DNA from 2 places in the Capillibacterium thermochitinicola genome. Region 1 is predicted to be linked to the other one. Evidence: a T-box and tRNA genes for the amino acid it is inferred to sense, from the RefSeq annotation. Region 1 holds a T-box; the other holds one or more tRNA genes.
What was found. A T-box is a leader RNA that pairs with one kind of tRNA and senses whether it is charged. The one in region 1 lies ahead of ileS (isoleucine--tRNA ligase), so its partner is inferred to be a tRNA-Ile.
Positions count from the first base shown of each region.

Region 2: it has a tRNA-Ile gene. The T-box ahead of ileS (isoleucine--tRNA ligase) is inferred to sense a tRNA for this amino acid. The anticodon was not compared.

Region 1 is NZ_JAAKDE010000005.1:7,248-14,626, reverse strand. It holds gene ileS (isoleucine--tRNA ligase) at 1-2,018, opposite strand, end outside; T-box leader at 2,183-2,417, opposite strand; gene G5B42_RS03355 (IMPACT family protein) at 2,620-3,228, shown strand; tRNA gene G5B42_RS03350 (tRNA-Leu) at 3,601-3,687, shown strand; gene G5B42_RS03345 (sodium-translocating pyrophosphatase) at 3,886-5,874, shown strand; gene G5B42_RS03340 (alcohol dehydrogenase catalytic domain-containing protein) at 6,003-7,076, opposite strand; gene G5B42_RS03335 (FAD-dependent oxidoreductase) at 7,148-7,379, opposite strand, start outside.
Region 2 is NZ_JAAKDE010000004.1:12,053-19,431, reverse strand. It holds gene G5B42_RS02295 (helix-turn-helix domain-containing protein) at 1-729, shown strand, start outside; gene dnaG (DNA primase) at 797-2,647, shown strand; gene rpoD (RNA polymerase sigma factor RpoD) at 2,759-3,856, shown strand; tRNA gene G5B42_RS02280 (tRNA-Asn) at 3,916-3,990, shown strand; tRNA gene G5B42_RS02275 (tRNA-Ile) at 4,000-4,074, shown strand; gene G5B42_RS02270 (Nif3-like dinuclear metal center hexameric protein) at 4,323-5,438, shown strand; gene G5B42_RS02265 (TraR/DksA C4-type zinc finger protein) at 5,507-5,689, shown strand; gene G5B42_RS02260 (zinc ribbon domain-containing protein) at 5,692-6,417, shown strand; gene G5B42_RS02255 (rhomboid family protein) at 6,414-7,121, shown strand; gene G5B42_RS02250 (DUF5723 family protein) at 7,250-7,379, opposite strand, start outside.

The DNA.
Region 1 (7,379 bases):
TTTTCCGGATCGGCCCCGTCAATATTGGCATAGAGGGTGAAGAAGGCATAGACGTTCAACAAGGTCCCGAAGAACCGGGCGGCGACCTCCTTCAACCCTTCCTCGTCAAACCGTGTCGGCATCCAGGGTGGCGAAACCGCCAGCAGGTACCAGCGGGTGGCGTCGGCCCCGTATTTGTCAAACAGATTCCAGGGGTCGACGGTATTCCCCCGGGATTTGGACATTTTTTGTCCGTTCTTGTCCAAGACCAGGTCGTTCACGACCACACTCTTGAAGGCCGGCTGGTCAAAGAGGAATGTGGAGATCGCTAGGAGCGAGTAAAACCAACCCCGCGTCTGGTCGATCCCTTCGCAGATAAAGTCGGCCGGGAACAGCTTGTCAAAATCATCCTTATGCTCGAAGGGATAATGCCACTGGGCATAAGGCATCGAACCCGAATCAAACCAGCAGTCGATGACCTCCGGCGTCCGGGTCATCCGCCCGCCGCATTCGCACTTCAGGTGCACCTCATCGATATAGGGCCGGTGGAGGTCCAGGTTCGCCACGTCCACCGGTTCCAAGGCCCGCTCGGCCAGTTCCTGCCGGGAGCCGACCGCCGTCAGCCGCCGGCAGCTTTCACAGCGCCAGATGTTGAGCGGCGTCCCCCAGTAACGGTCCCGCGAGAGGGACCAGTCAATCACGTTCTCCAGCCAGTTGCCGAAACGGCCTTTCCCCACATGCTCCGGATACCATTTGATCTTCTTGTTGTTGGCCACCAAACGGTCTTTATATTTCGTCACCGCAATATACCAGGATTGACGGGCGTAGTAGAGGAGGGGCGTATCACACCGCCAGCAGTAGGGGTAGGAGTGGGTGATCCGCTCCTTCTTAAAGAGTTTCCCCTCGGCCTTCAAATGGTCCGTGATCTCCTCGTCGGCGTCCCGGACAAAGCGGCCCGCCCAGAGCGGAACTTCGGCGGTAAATTTGCCCTCCTTATCCACCGGTTGCAACACCGGCAGGTTATGCTTGCGCCCCAATTGGTAGTCGTCTTCACCAAAGGCCGGTGCGATGTGGACGATGCCGGTCCCATCCTCGGTGGAGACAAAGTCGGCGCCGTAAACGCGGAAGGCCGGGTCGTCAGCTTTCAGGAAGGGGAGGAGTTGCTCATACTCGGTTCCCAAAAGGTCTTCACCCTTTACCTCTTCGAGGATCTCCGCCTCTTTCCCCAGGACCGGCGTCACCCGCTCGCGGACCAGAATGTAGACCGCGTCGTCACCGGGACGCCGCGCCTTCACGTAAGTGAAGGCCGGATTAACCGCCAGGGCCACGTTGGACGGGAGCGTCCAGGGGGTCGTGGTCCAGACCAGAAAGTACTCGTTCTCCTTGCCCTTGACCTTCATGCGGACATAGATCGAATTGATCTTTTCTTCCTTATAACCAAGGGAAACCTCGTGGGAGGCCAGGGGGGTCCCACACCGGCTGCAGTACGGCATGATCTTGTACCCTTCGTAGATCAGCCCGGCCTCAAAGTATTGCTTCAGGATCCACCAGACGCTTTCGATATAATCGTTATCCAAGGTAATGTAGGGATTATCCAGATCGATCCAGTAACCGATCCGTTCGGTCATCCGCCGCCATTCCTTTTCGTAGGTAAAGACCGATTCGCGGCACTCCCGGTTAAAGGCCTCGATCCCGTACTCCTCAATCCCCTGTTTCGAGGAGAGCCCCAGTTTCTTTTCGACTTCGATCTCCACCGGCAGGCCGTGCGTGTCCCAACCGGCCTTCCGGTTGACCTGATAACCTTCCATGGTTTTGTAACGGCAGACCGTATCCTTGATCGTCCGCGCGAGGACATGGTGAATGCCGGGCCGTCCATTGGCGGTCGGCGGGCCCTCGTAAAAGATAAAGGAGGGTGCGCCCTTCCGCGCATCCACACTCAATTTCACCATATCTTGGGCCAACCACTGTTCCAAAATTGCTTCTTCCCGTTGACGCGCCGGACTCTTGACATCGACTTCTCGAAACTTTCCACCCATCATCAGTCAAACTCCTTTCCCTGGCAAAACTTTTTTCACCCAGATAAACTGGGCGATTCGATCAATACATAAAAGACGAAATCAAGTGTTCAACCAAGCCCTACGGCCTCACGGAGGCCAAACTGTATAAATTTAGAAAAGATAGTTAAAAAAAGAAAAACCGTCCGCAAAGGGACGGTTTGATCGACCGTGGTACCACCCAATTTGGTGAAGACCAAGGCCCGGTGGCCATTGATCCCACCCACTTCTTGCCCGTTAACGGTGGCTTCCGTCCGGACTTACTCCCCGTTCGGCCCGGAGGCTCCAGGCTGATCTTCATGCCGGTCGTGGTTATCCCCTTCCCACCACCCGGGGACTCTCTGTTACCCGTTACGGCATTACTCGTCCTTTCCTCGCCTGTTTCATCCTGAGTTTTTACCTTAAACGCTTGCGTTGCGCAAAGATCATTCTTTATTGTAGCCGAAGATTACTGGAAAGTCAATGCTTGCCTTTTGCCCCGCCCCTCCGGCGGCGGCCGTCTTCCCAAGCTTTAAAGCGAAGGAATCTTTCCCCCAAATGTGGAATAATGGATTAAGGATTTGACATGGATTTTATGAGGTGAACGATGGAACCAGTATACTTTACCGTCGCCCAGGAACAGACGTGGGAACAGAAGATCGAACGTTCACGCTTCATCGGCCACGCCGCGCCGGTGGCCGATGCCGACGAAGCCCAGGCCTTTATTGGCCGGATCAAAACCGAAGTTCATCCCCAGGCCACCCACAACTGTTTCGCCTACCGGATCGGCCTGGGCGAAAACCCGGTCACCTACTATAGCGACCATGGGGAGCCGTCCGGGACCGCCGGCCGGCCGATTCTCAACGCCATCCTGCAACAGGAGCTCACCAATACGGTGGTGGTGGTCACCCGCTACTTCGGCGGAAAAAAACTGGGTGTCCGGGGCTTAATCGACGCCTACCATTCCACCGCCCTACAAACACTCCTCGCCGCCGGGCGGCGTCCTTTTCGCCCCACCTTCACACTGACCTTGACGCTGCCGTACCCGCAGTTACCAGTCGTCAACCGTCTGCTCCAGACCTACGAAGGCAAGCTTGTCAAGGAGGAGTACGGCGCGGTGGTCAGCCTGACCGTCCATGTTCCGGAAAGCAACCGTGCCGCTTTAACCGGCGCTTTGCAGGGACTGTCCGCCGTGAAATGGGCGGAGGGGCACTGACGCCCCCCGTCTTCCATACAGCCAAGAACACGAATGAACTACTCGTTCAATCCCCTTTCTCAATTTTATGCTCTTGGCGGAGGGCCCTTTTCCGGCCACCGGAATATCTTAATACTAAAGAAATGAGTTTACCACCGATTAAACTCGTTTCTCGCCAACCCATCCTTTCTCCGGCCTTGACCGCACCAAAGGCCAATCTGTCTCTGGACAATGCCATTTGATTCCGGGCGGTTTTTACCGCCCTTTTTTAAAGAGCCGGCCAGTTCCTTTCGCCCAAGGATCTCCCGAAAAACCGTTTTCTGGACCATGATAAATCCTTGACAGCGGCCGCCTTCTTTGTTACAATGAAGGTCGAAGATGTTTAAAACCCGTGCCGAAGTGGCGGAATTGGCAGACGCAGTAGACTCAAAATCTACCGCCCTCAAAAGCGTGCCGGTTCGAGTCCGGCCTTCGGCACCAAGAAAAATCACCCCATTAAGGGGGTTTTTTTTATGCGCTTTTTTGGTCATATTACAGATAAAACCCGATTTTTGCAATGTTAACCCATTGGAAACCTAAAATTCAGTAGGGTTTTTCCGGAAGAACACGAAACATTAACGGCGGGAACGCTTCGCCCTTTCATACACTACTAAGCTACTTGCTGTTGGAGGTGGAACCTTGTCTTTCTGGTCTAATTTATGGTCGGATTTGTTTTGGGTTGTACCTCTGGTCGGAATTGTGACTTTACTGGTGGTCTGGTCTTATTACCGTCAGATTAAAAAGGCGGATCCCGGTAACGAAAAGATGCAGGAGATTAGCCATGCGATCCGCACCGGTGCTTTTGCCTTTATTCGTCGGGAATACACCAGCGTCGCCTGGGTCTTGTTAATCGCCCTCCCCATCATCTATTTCACCTTGGATCTGCCCACCCTGGTCACTTTTCTGATCGGTGCTTTCCTTTCGTTGCTGGCCGGGTTTATCGGGATGAACGCGGCGACCCTGGCCAACGTCCGGACGGCCCAGGCTGCGAAAAATGGAACCGTGGCAGCTTTACAGATCGCCTTCCCCGCCGGTGCAATTATGGGTTTGACCGTCGTTGGTCTGAACCTGGTCGGAATTTCCGTCCTTTATCTCCTCTTTGGCGAGCCGGAATTACTTACCGGATACGGCTTAGGCTCTTCTTTGGTGGCTTTGTTTGCCCGCTTTGGGGGCGGGATCTATACGAAAGCGGCCGACGTCGGCGCGGATCTCGTTGGTAAATTGGAAGAAGGAATTCCGGAAGACGACCCGCGGAACCCGGCGGTCATCGCCGATAACGTCGGGGATAACGTCGGGGATGTCTGTGGCATGGGCAGCGACCTTTTTGAAAGCGAAGCGGAAGTGATGGTGGCCGCCATGTCGCTCGGGGCAACTTTAACCGCCCGTTACGGAGCCAAGGCCATTGTCGGGCCGGTTCTCCTCTTTGCCATCGGGGTGCTGGCTTCAGTGCTTGGCGTCTACTTCATTCGCATGCGGAAAAACAGTAACGTGTATAGCGCGATCAACAACGGGAACTATGTCACCTGCGCCTTGGCGGTACTGGGCGGATTTTTCTTCACCAAGTTTTACCTGAATGACCTTTCCCTTTTCGGGGCGGTCATGGTTGGCCCGATTGCCGGGTTACTGGTGGGGCTGGCCTCCGAATACTATACTTCCGACGAGAAGCAACCTGTTCGTGCGCTGGCCGCGGCGGCGCAAACAGGTACCGCCACCACCATCATTGACGGTGTGGCCATCGGCATGAAATCGACGGTGTTGCCGATCCTGATCACCGCCGGTGCCGTCTTGATTGCCCACCGTTTCGGCGGTTTCTTCGGGCTGGCTTTAAGTGCGGTCTCGATGCTTTCCATCTCCGGCATTACCATTGCCGTCGATGCCTATGGCCCGGTGGCCGACAATGCCGGCGGTATTACCGAAATGGCCGGTCTCCCCGAAGAAGTCCGGGAAGTCACCGATACCCTCGATTCGGTTGGCAACTCCATGGCCGCCGTGACCAAGGGCTTCGATATCTCCGCGGCGGCGCTCACCGCCTTATCCTTGTTTGCCGCTTACGCCAGCGCCGCCCAGCTTGAGGCGATCGATTTGTTGTCCCCCTCGGTCATTATCGGGTTGTTTATCGGCGGGATCATGCCCTTCTTCTTCTCGGCCCAGGCCTTGGAGGCGGTCGGACGGGCGGCCGGGTTTATGATTGAGGAGGTCCGTCGGCAGATGCGGGAGATCCCCGGGCTGCGGGAAGGAAAAGCCAAACCCGACTATGCCCGCTGCGTCGATATCTCCACCCGGGTGGCGTTGAAAGAGATGACCCTCCCCAGTGTCATTGCCCTGCTCGCTCCGGTCGTCGTCGGCTTTGCCCTCGGGAAGGAAGCATTGGCCGGTGTCCTTGGCGGTTCCCTCTTGACCGGAATGTTGATGGCCCTTTTCCTGGCCAACTCCGGCGGAGCTTGGGATAACGCGAAAAAATACATCGAAGCCGGGAACTTCGGCGGGAAGAAGTCGCCCGCCCACGAAGCCGCGGTCATCGGGGATACCGTCGGCGATCCCTTCAAGGATACGGCCGGTCCCAGCTTAAACATCCTCTTTAAACTGGTGGAGATCGTGGCGCTGACGATTGCGCCTCTGATTAGATAACTATACGTCATACAGGCACCTTTATATTAACAAATAATAAGAACGGCCCTGTTCTCAGGGGGCCGTTCTTTTCTATTTCATTTTGTTGAGCGGTTTAAACTCCGCCGCCTGGATCACCGGGACCCGTCCTAAAAAACGATGGCAACCTTAAAGTCACCGTACTTACCGGTCGCGGCATCGAAAGCATCTTCCCACTGTTCGATGGGGAATGTTTTGCTGACAATACCGTCGGTCTTGAGCGTCCCGTCGGCAATTGCGTTAATCACATAATCATAGCAATAGGGTGACAAGTGCGCGCCCAGCACATCAAGTTCTTTACGGTCACCAATGATCGACCAGTCAACGGTCGCCGGCTCACCGAAGACCGAAAATTCGATAAAGCGGCCGAGTTTACGGATCATCTGGAGACCCTGCCCAACAGCCGAAGGATGCCCCGTCGCTTCGATATAAACATCGCAGCCGTAATTCCCGGTCAATCTTTTTACTTCGCTGACCACATCGACTTTACCCGGGTTCATCACCAGATCAGCCCCGAATTCCTTCGCTTTGGCCAGCCGGCTGTCCATCATGTCGAGGACGATCAGGGTTTTCGGATTACGCTGTTTTGCGTAGGTCACCATGCCCAAGCCCAAGGTACCGGCCCCAGCAATCACGACCACATCCTCGCATGAGATATTGGCTCGGTCCACACAGTGTTTTGAACAACTGTAGGGTTCAATCAAAAGGGCCTTTTCCAGCGGCAGGTCCGCGGGCACGACATACTTCAGGGCTTCCTTCGGCAGGCGAATATATTCCGCCATCCCCCCGTTTAGGCTGTTAAAGAAGCCGAAGATCCGGTGGGGTTCACACATCCAGTAGTGTCCTGTTTTGCAGAACCGGCATTCCCAGCAAGGAACAATTTGTTCGGCCGCCAGGCGTTGCCCAAGTTCATAGCCTTTTACGTTCGCGCCCATCTGGACGATCCGCCCGATAAATTCGTGCCCGGGGATAAACGGCGGCTCGACCCACCGCGGCTGGACTTGGTCGCCCCAAAACATCGCCGCCCCGTGCCGGCACTTAATGTCACCCGCACATACGCCACAACCTTCCACCTTTAAAATTATATCATCCGGACCGCATTCGGGCGTGGGCCAACTGGTTTCCAGTACATACTCCCCCGGTTTTTTGGCAACTAGTGCTTTCATTATTTTTGGAACTTGCATGGTCTTCTCCTTTTCTTTCTTTAATTATTAGCCGAACCAACTTTTAGCTGTTTGCCTTCCTCGTTCCCCTTTTAGGCGAGCGGCTTGGCGTCCTCAACAGACAAGATTGCCCCGTGGGCTTTAATGATTTCCCGGATCTGTTGGGGATCGACATCTTTAGGTGAAATATTCTGCTTGACGGCAAGGGCGGCGCCTACTCCGGTCGCTTCGCCCACGGCCATCAGCACGGTCATGATCCGGCAGGAACCGAAGACGACCGCATCAACACTGATGCAACGACCCGCCATCATTAAACCCTCGATG
Region 2 (7,379 bases), on a different contig from region 1:
GGCGATTTTCATAAACTCCCTGGAGAGGTTTATGTACGTGGTTTCATCATCAACTACGCCAAAAATGTGGGGTTGGACCCCGAGCAGATTTTGGCGCGGTATTATGCAGAGAAGAAACAGGCGGTTCCGGAAGAACCCGACCCGGTACCGGACGCCGGAGCGGAAGACACCGCTTCCTTCCGAAGGGTCATGACCCGGAAAAGTTTGGAGAGTACGAATGCGGGAATGAAGAAAGCCAATCGTTTGGTGATGGCCAGTGTCGGCCTGGTTGTGGTGGTCGGGCTCGCGGTCGGGAAGTATTTTGCCGGGAAGCCGGCTGCGGTTACCACGACGGAGAACGGACCGGCGGTGGTGACGGAAGAGAAGGCTACGCCTCCCGCCAATTCACCATCGGTGGCCGGGCCGGCGGAAGGCAAGGGCCAGACGGGAGAAGCCGCTACGGGAGAGCGGGAAACAGCCGTTGCGACACCGGTTTTGCCCGCGGATGAAAGACACCTGGTCGTAGAAGCTCGCGAAGTGGTCTGGCTTGGTCTTTACCAGTTGCCGGCCCGCACCATCATCTTTGAAGGCACCCTCCAGCCCGGCGAAAGGCGCGAATGGTTCCTGGCTGCCGATGTCTCCTTACGGATTGGTAATGCCGGGGGCGTCCGTGTCTTTTATGAAGGACAGGATCTCGGGACCCTTGGCTCCTCCGGGCAGGTGATTACGAGGGAGATCACGGTGGACTAAAGCGGACTTGTCTTTTTGCAAAGAGGAGATTTGCCCGGGGGGACGAATAAGCCAATAGGTGAAGAAGATGGATCGGTTAACAAACGAAAAGATTATTAGCGACGTAAAAGAGAATAATGATATTGTTGCGGTGGTCTCTGAGTATGTTAACCTGAAACAGAGTGGACGCTCCTTCACCGGCTTGTGCCCCTTTCATAGTGAGAAAACCCCGTCTTTTACCGTGAGCCGGGAAAAACAGCTTTTCTACTGTTTTGGCTGCGGGGCGGGGGGCGATGTCCTTTCTTTTATCATGCGGATTGAGAACCTCTCTTTTGGTGCGGCCCTTCGTTTTTTGGCCGAACGGGCGAATATGAGGTTGCCGGAGTTTGAGCCGTCGCCGACGGGGCAAAAACAGAAGGAAGAGCGGGAACGGCTTTACCGGTTGAATGCCTTTGCAGCCGAATTCTACAAGAAGATTCTCTGGCAGACCAAGACAGGGGAGAAGGCTGTGGCTTACCTGGAAGCCCGCGGGATCACCCGGGCGACGGCCGAGAAGTTTGGCCTGGGTTACGCGCCGCCCCAATGGAGGGCGCTGGTTGGCCTTTTCCGGAAAAAAGGGGTCCCCCTTGATGAGGCGGAAAAGGCCGGTCTGGTCTGCGGCGGCGCGGAAGGTTACTATGACCGTTTCCGCGACCGGTTGCTGTTTCCGATCACCGATCCCCGGGGGCGGGTGATCGGCTTCGGCGGGCGGATTCTTGGGGAAGGCCAACCGAAATACTTAAACTCACCGGAGACGGTGCTTTACCAAAAAAGCCGTTCCCTCTACGGGCTGGCGGAAGCCCGGGAAGGGATACGCCGGCAGGGACGGGTAATTATCGTTGAGGGATACATGGATGTGATCCAAGCTCACCAACATGGGATTGATGAGGTGGTTGCTTCTTCCGGGACAGCCTTGACGCCGGAACAAGTCCGCCTCTTGAAGCGTTATAGCGATAAGGTCTTTATCGCCTACGACGCCGATGCGGCCGGGGAGGCGGCAACGATCCGGGGACTGGATCTCCTGGCGGCGGCGGGGGCGGAGGTCCGCGTGGTCCGTTTGCCGGCCGGCGAAGATCCCGATTCCCTGTTGAAGAAGGAAGGAGCCGCGGGTTTTCGGCGCTACGTGGCGGAGAGTGTTGACCTATTCACCTTTAAACTGGCATATATTCTTGAGAAAGCAGATCTTGCGACCCCGACCGGAAAGGCCCAAGCGGTCCAGCGGGTCTTCCCGCTCCTCACGCAGATGCAAAATGAAATCGCCCGGGAGGCCTACCTTAAGCAAACCGCAGCGGCAGTGGGGGTCTCCGAAGCGTCCATTTACGACCAATGGCGCATATACAAGTACAATTTAAGGAAAAATAAACAACGTTTGGATATAAAAAACAACCAGCGGCATACTAATGATATTGCCCCGGCCCGCCGGCGACAACCGGACGCTTTGGCGGGGGAAAAGGAACTTTTACCGCTGGAAAGAGAACTTTTGCGGGGCTGTTTGCAGGAGAAAGATTTTTTTGCGCGAATAAGAAGAACGTTAATAGAGATCAAGTTCTCCGCCCCGCTTTACGACCGTTTACGGCAGCAACTGGTGGAGTGGGATCTGTCCGGAGAGTGGCCGCCACCGGCTGACGCTTTCCCTCCGGAAATCCGGGGCTTATATATGGAGCTGTTGGCCGAAAACCAGATGAACCCCTTGCCGGTTGACCTGGACGGTTGTCTGAAGCGACTGCGCCAGCGCCAGCTAACCGAGGAGATCCGCCGTTTGGAACAAGAGGTGGCGGTGAGCCTGGATGGGCAGGTGGAAGGGGTTTCTCCGCTTAAGTTGCAGGAGAACTTGGCGTTATTAAACGAACTCCATAAGAAACTCCGGGAAGAGTTTCCAACCTTCTCTGGCTTAATATAAAATTTGATTACGATTACTCGATTATTTCTCCGGTTTTCTCTGGGAAGGATGATTGAAAAAGTGAGTAAAGAAAAAGAGGTTAAAAAGGCTGATTTGTCCTTGGATGAGCAAGTGAAAGGGAAAGAAGAGCACGAAGCACTCAAAGCAGCCGCGATCAATGAGATCCTTTCTTTAGGCAAGAAAAAGGGTGTGGTGACGTATAAGGACATCATGGACACCTTTGACCACATCGATCTTGCACCGGAGGAAATTGACGGGATCTACGAACTTTTGACCAGTAAAGGCATTGATTTTGTGGCTGAAGATGAGGAACCCAAGGACAGCGAGGTAAGCGACAGTGAAATAGAGAACGATGTCGATCTTTCCCTCCCGGAAGGCATTGCGTTGGACGATCCGGTCCGGATGTATCTGAAAGAGATCGGGCGGGTGCCCCTTTTGTCGCCGGAAGACGAATTGGAACTGGCGCGCCGGGCACAGGCCGGTGATGAAAACGCCAAACGGCGGCTGGCCGAAGCCAACCTGCGTCTGGTGGTGAGTATCGCCAAAAGGTATGTCGGCCGGGGCATGCTGTTTCTTGATCTAATCCAGGAAGGTAACCTGGGCTTGATTAAAGCCGTGGAAAAATTCGACTACCACAAAGGGTTTAAATTTAGCACCTATGCGACCTGGTGGATCCGGCAGGCGATCACGCGGGCGATCGCCGACCAAGCGCGGACGATCCGGATACCCGTCCATATGGTGGAGACCATCAATAAACTGATCCGCGTTTCCAGGCAGCTTTTGCAGACGCTGGGACGGGAACCGACCGCGGAGGAGATTGCCGAAGAGATGGGCATGAATGTGGAGCGGGTCCGTGAGATCATCAAGATTGCACAGGAGCCGGTCTCCCTTGAGACGCCGATTGGGGAAGAAGAAGACAGTCATCTGGGCGATTTCATCGAAGACCAGGATGTGCCGGCCCCGGCCGAAGCCGCTTCTTTCCGCTTGCTCAAAGAACAGCTGGAAGAGGTGCTGGACACTTTGACTTCTCGGGAGGAGAAGGTTTTGCGGCTCCGTTTTGGTCTGGAAGACGGACGCGCCCGGACTTTGGAAGAAGTTGGCCAGGTCTTTGGGGTGACCAGAGAACGGATCCGCCAGATTGAAGCCAAAGCCTTGCGGAAACTGCGTCATCCCAGCCGGAGTAAGAAGCTGAAGGATTTTCTGGAATAGGCGCCGGTACCCTTGACGGAAGGAAAAAAAGGGGGTATAATTTACGTTGCGCAATAAACTCCTCGATAGCTCAACGGTAGAGCACCCGGCTGTTAACCGGGCGGTTGTTGGTTCGAATCCAACTCGGGGAGCCATAATTGTTTGGGCCCATAGCTCAGCGGTGGAGCAGTCGGCTCATAACCGATCGGTCCCTGGTTCGAATCCAGGTGGGCCCACCAATAAATCTAAGATGCTTATTGGAGAAAAGTGGCAGGTCACCACTTTTTTTTGTTATCATGCGGCTCCGCCGGTGGCGAGGCCCTGTTGGATTGGTAAATAAAGGTAATACACCGAAAAGATTGCGGGGCAAGAAGGAAATGCGGGGACAACCGCGAAAATAGTAAATTAAAAGTTATCATGTACAGTCCTTGGTTTATATTATTATAAAAAGCAAACTGTTGGGACGCAAACAGAAGGTGGAACATGAATGCCGACTGTGCGGGAGATTACCTCGATCTTGGAAGAACTGGCACCCTTGGCGTTGGCCGAATCCTGGGATAACGTCGGTTTACAGGTTGGCCGCTTCGACCGCGAAGTCACCGGTCTTTTACTGGCTTTGGATTTTTCCGCGGCGGTGCTGGCTGAGGCCCGGCAGAAACAGGCAAATCTGATTGTCACTCATCACCCCTTGATCTTTAAACCCCTCAATAATCTCCAGTTTGACCGGCCCGGAGGCGAGGTTTGGGAGGAGATGATTGCTGGGGGTTTTGTTGTATATGCCATGCACACCAATTTTGACCGGGCCGCTGACGGCTTAAACCAGTACCTGGCCGAACTTTTACAGCTCAGCCAGGTGGAACCGGTGGAAGAAGGGGCCGAAGAACACCTTAAACTGGTGGTCTATGTCCCGGAAGACCACGTCGAACCGGTTTTTGCCGCTTTGACGGCGGCGGGTGCCGGTTGGATCGGCAATTATAGCCATTGCACTTTCCGGACTTCAGGGGTGGGGACGTTTTTACCGCGCGACGGGGCCAATCCCTTTTTCGGTGAAGTCGGCGCCGTTTCTTCCGTTCCGGAGGTGCGGTTGGAGACGATTATTCCGGCCCGGAAACGGGAAAGCATTATCAAAGCGATGTTGGCCGCCCATCCTTACGAAGAGGTGGCTTACGACCTCTACCCGGTCGTCCAAAAAGGCGGCCGCGCCGGACTGGGGCGGGTCGGAAGGTTACCGAAACCGCAACCGTTCTCCGGTTTTTTGGCGGAGGTCAAGACCTTGTTTAACGACGAAACCTTGCGGTGGGGCGGTTTTCCGCGGGAAACGGTAAGTAAGATCGCGGTGATCGGCGGCAGCGGCGGTAAATACCTGGGCCAGGCGAAACGGAAAGGGGCGGAGGTTCTGATCACCTCCGATCTGGGTTACCATGATTTTCTCCATGCCGAGCAGCTCGGGATGACCATAGTGGAAGTGGGACACCACACCATTGAGGCGGTTGGCCTAAAACGGATTAAGGAATATTTAGAAAAAGACCAGTCATTGACGCCTGAGTTTAAAGCACGGATCTACCTTAGTGAACACTACATAAAACCCTACTCATTCTATTAGTGGCAATGAAGGGAGGGGCCTGGTGCCTGCCGTTACGGCTAACCGGGACTACAAAGGAGGGTTTCAAAATGGCCAAAAAGTGCGAGCTATGTGGTAAAGTTATTTCAGCGGAGCGGCTGGAGGCTTTACCGGAAACCAAACGGTGTGTCAAGTGTGCTAAGGAGAAGGGCTCCGATATTGTCGCCCGCCGGTCCGAGATCGGGATGGATATCGACACTTATAAAGATCTGCTGGGTGCAATCCGTAGTTAATGATGGACAAAAAGCGGGATTTATCGTTATTATATCGTTATCAGGAGGCCCGGCGTCGCCTAGCGGCTTGTGTGGATGAGCTTGCCGCTTGGGAAGGGCGAAGGGTGCTTGCCGACCTGGAAAACCAGGTCCTGACGGCAAGGGAAGAGGTCGAACAGATTCAGAACGAACGTACTCGCTTGAAGATGGAGAATCGACGATTGGAAGGGGAATGCCGGGATTACGAAGCGCAGCTTCGTGACCTGGAGACCACTTTGTACAGTGGAAAGATTTCAGCCCCGAAAGAACTGGAACAGCTGCAAAGGAGGATCGCCGAGTACCAAACGGCCAAAGCGGCACGGGAGGAAACGATCCTCAACCAGCTATATCTGTTGGAAACCAAAGAACAGGAGTTGGCCCAAGCGCAAAAACAAGTTGAGGCGCTCCAAACCAAACTGACGGCCGCGGCGGAAGAGGTCGCCCAGCGGGTTAATTCCCTCCAGAAACGCTGTACGGAGTTGGAAAAAGAAGTGGCGGATCTGGAACGGGCTTTGCCGGAGAGTTTATTGGGGTTTTACCAACGTTCCGCCAAAGCATTGAAGGGGATCGTCGTCGTACCGGTCAAGGAAAAAACCTGTGGCTTTTGCCATATGATTATCCCCCCTGCTGTTCTGGAAAAGGTCAAGAAGGGCGACTCCGGGGTGACGTTATGTGAAAACTGTGGACGGGGGTTGTTTGAGGAAAGATGAACCAGTACGTAAGGAATTTCCGGCGTTTTCTGTACCGTGAATATATTCCGCTGACCAAAGGGATTATTGTGTTGAGTCTCGTTCTTTTCCTCGGCCACCATCTGTTGTCTTTGTTCCGGATCAATCTCTTCTCTTTATTTCGTTTTCAAACATTGCGTTGGTGGTGGCGGCCTTGGACTCTGTTGACCTATCCTCTGGTCAACTGGGGCCTTGGCGATCTTTTTGCCCTCCTCTGGTTATGGTTTATCGGCGGCAGCCTGGAACGCACCTGGGGTGGACAAACCTACGGTCTTTTCCTGGGCTTGGCAACGGGGGTGACCAGTTTGGCTTTGGCCTTCGTCTCCTGGGTTTTTGGCCGGAATATTCCCGTTACCGGTCTGTGGCTGCCCCTGACCGGTCTGACTTGGGTATGGGCCAAACTGTACCCCGACCGGGAGCTCTTGTTTTGGGGGCTGATTCCAATCCAAGCCCAGTGGCTGGCCTGGATTCATGCCGGCTTGATCTTTTTTAACTATTTAGGTTATAATCTCCTCTTCGCGCTCGCCGCTGTTAGCAGTATTGCCGTCGCCTACCTCTTTACCGGCCACGGTCCCTTTGCCCGCGGCTTCCGCTACTGGGCGTGGACCCATAACTATCCCGGGAAGGGCTGGGCGGAAAAGCTGAAAAACCAATGGCGGCGGCGAAGGTTTAAAGTTATAAAATGAGAAAAGCAGCCTTCCTTACCTGAAGCATCTTCAGGCTCGTATGGCAAAGACAAACCAGTAAAAAGGACCCCCGTTTGACGGAGGTCCTTATATTTTGCCTTGCTGGAATCGCACCTACCAACTGTGGTTTAGAAATGGAGGGCCAGCATTGCGGCGGCGTTCAGCCCGCCCATCTCATGCGTCCACCCCAACTGGAAGCGGGTCCATAAAAAGAAGAGCTGTAGTTCCAGCAAAGTATTGTAGTTAAAATGCCGGTCA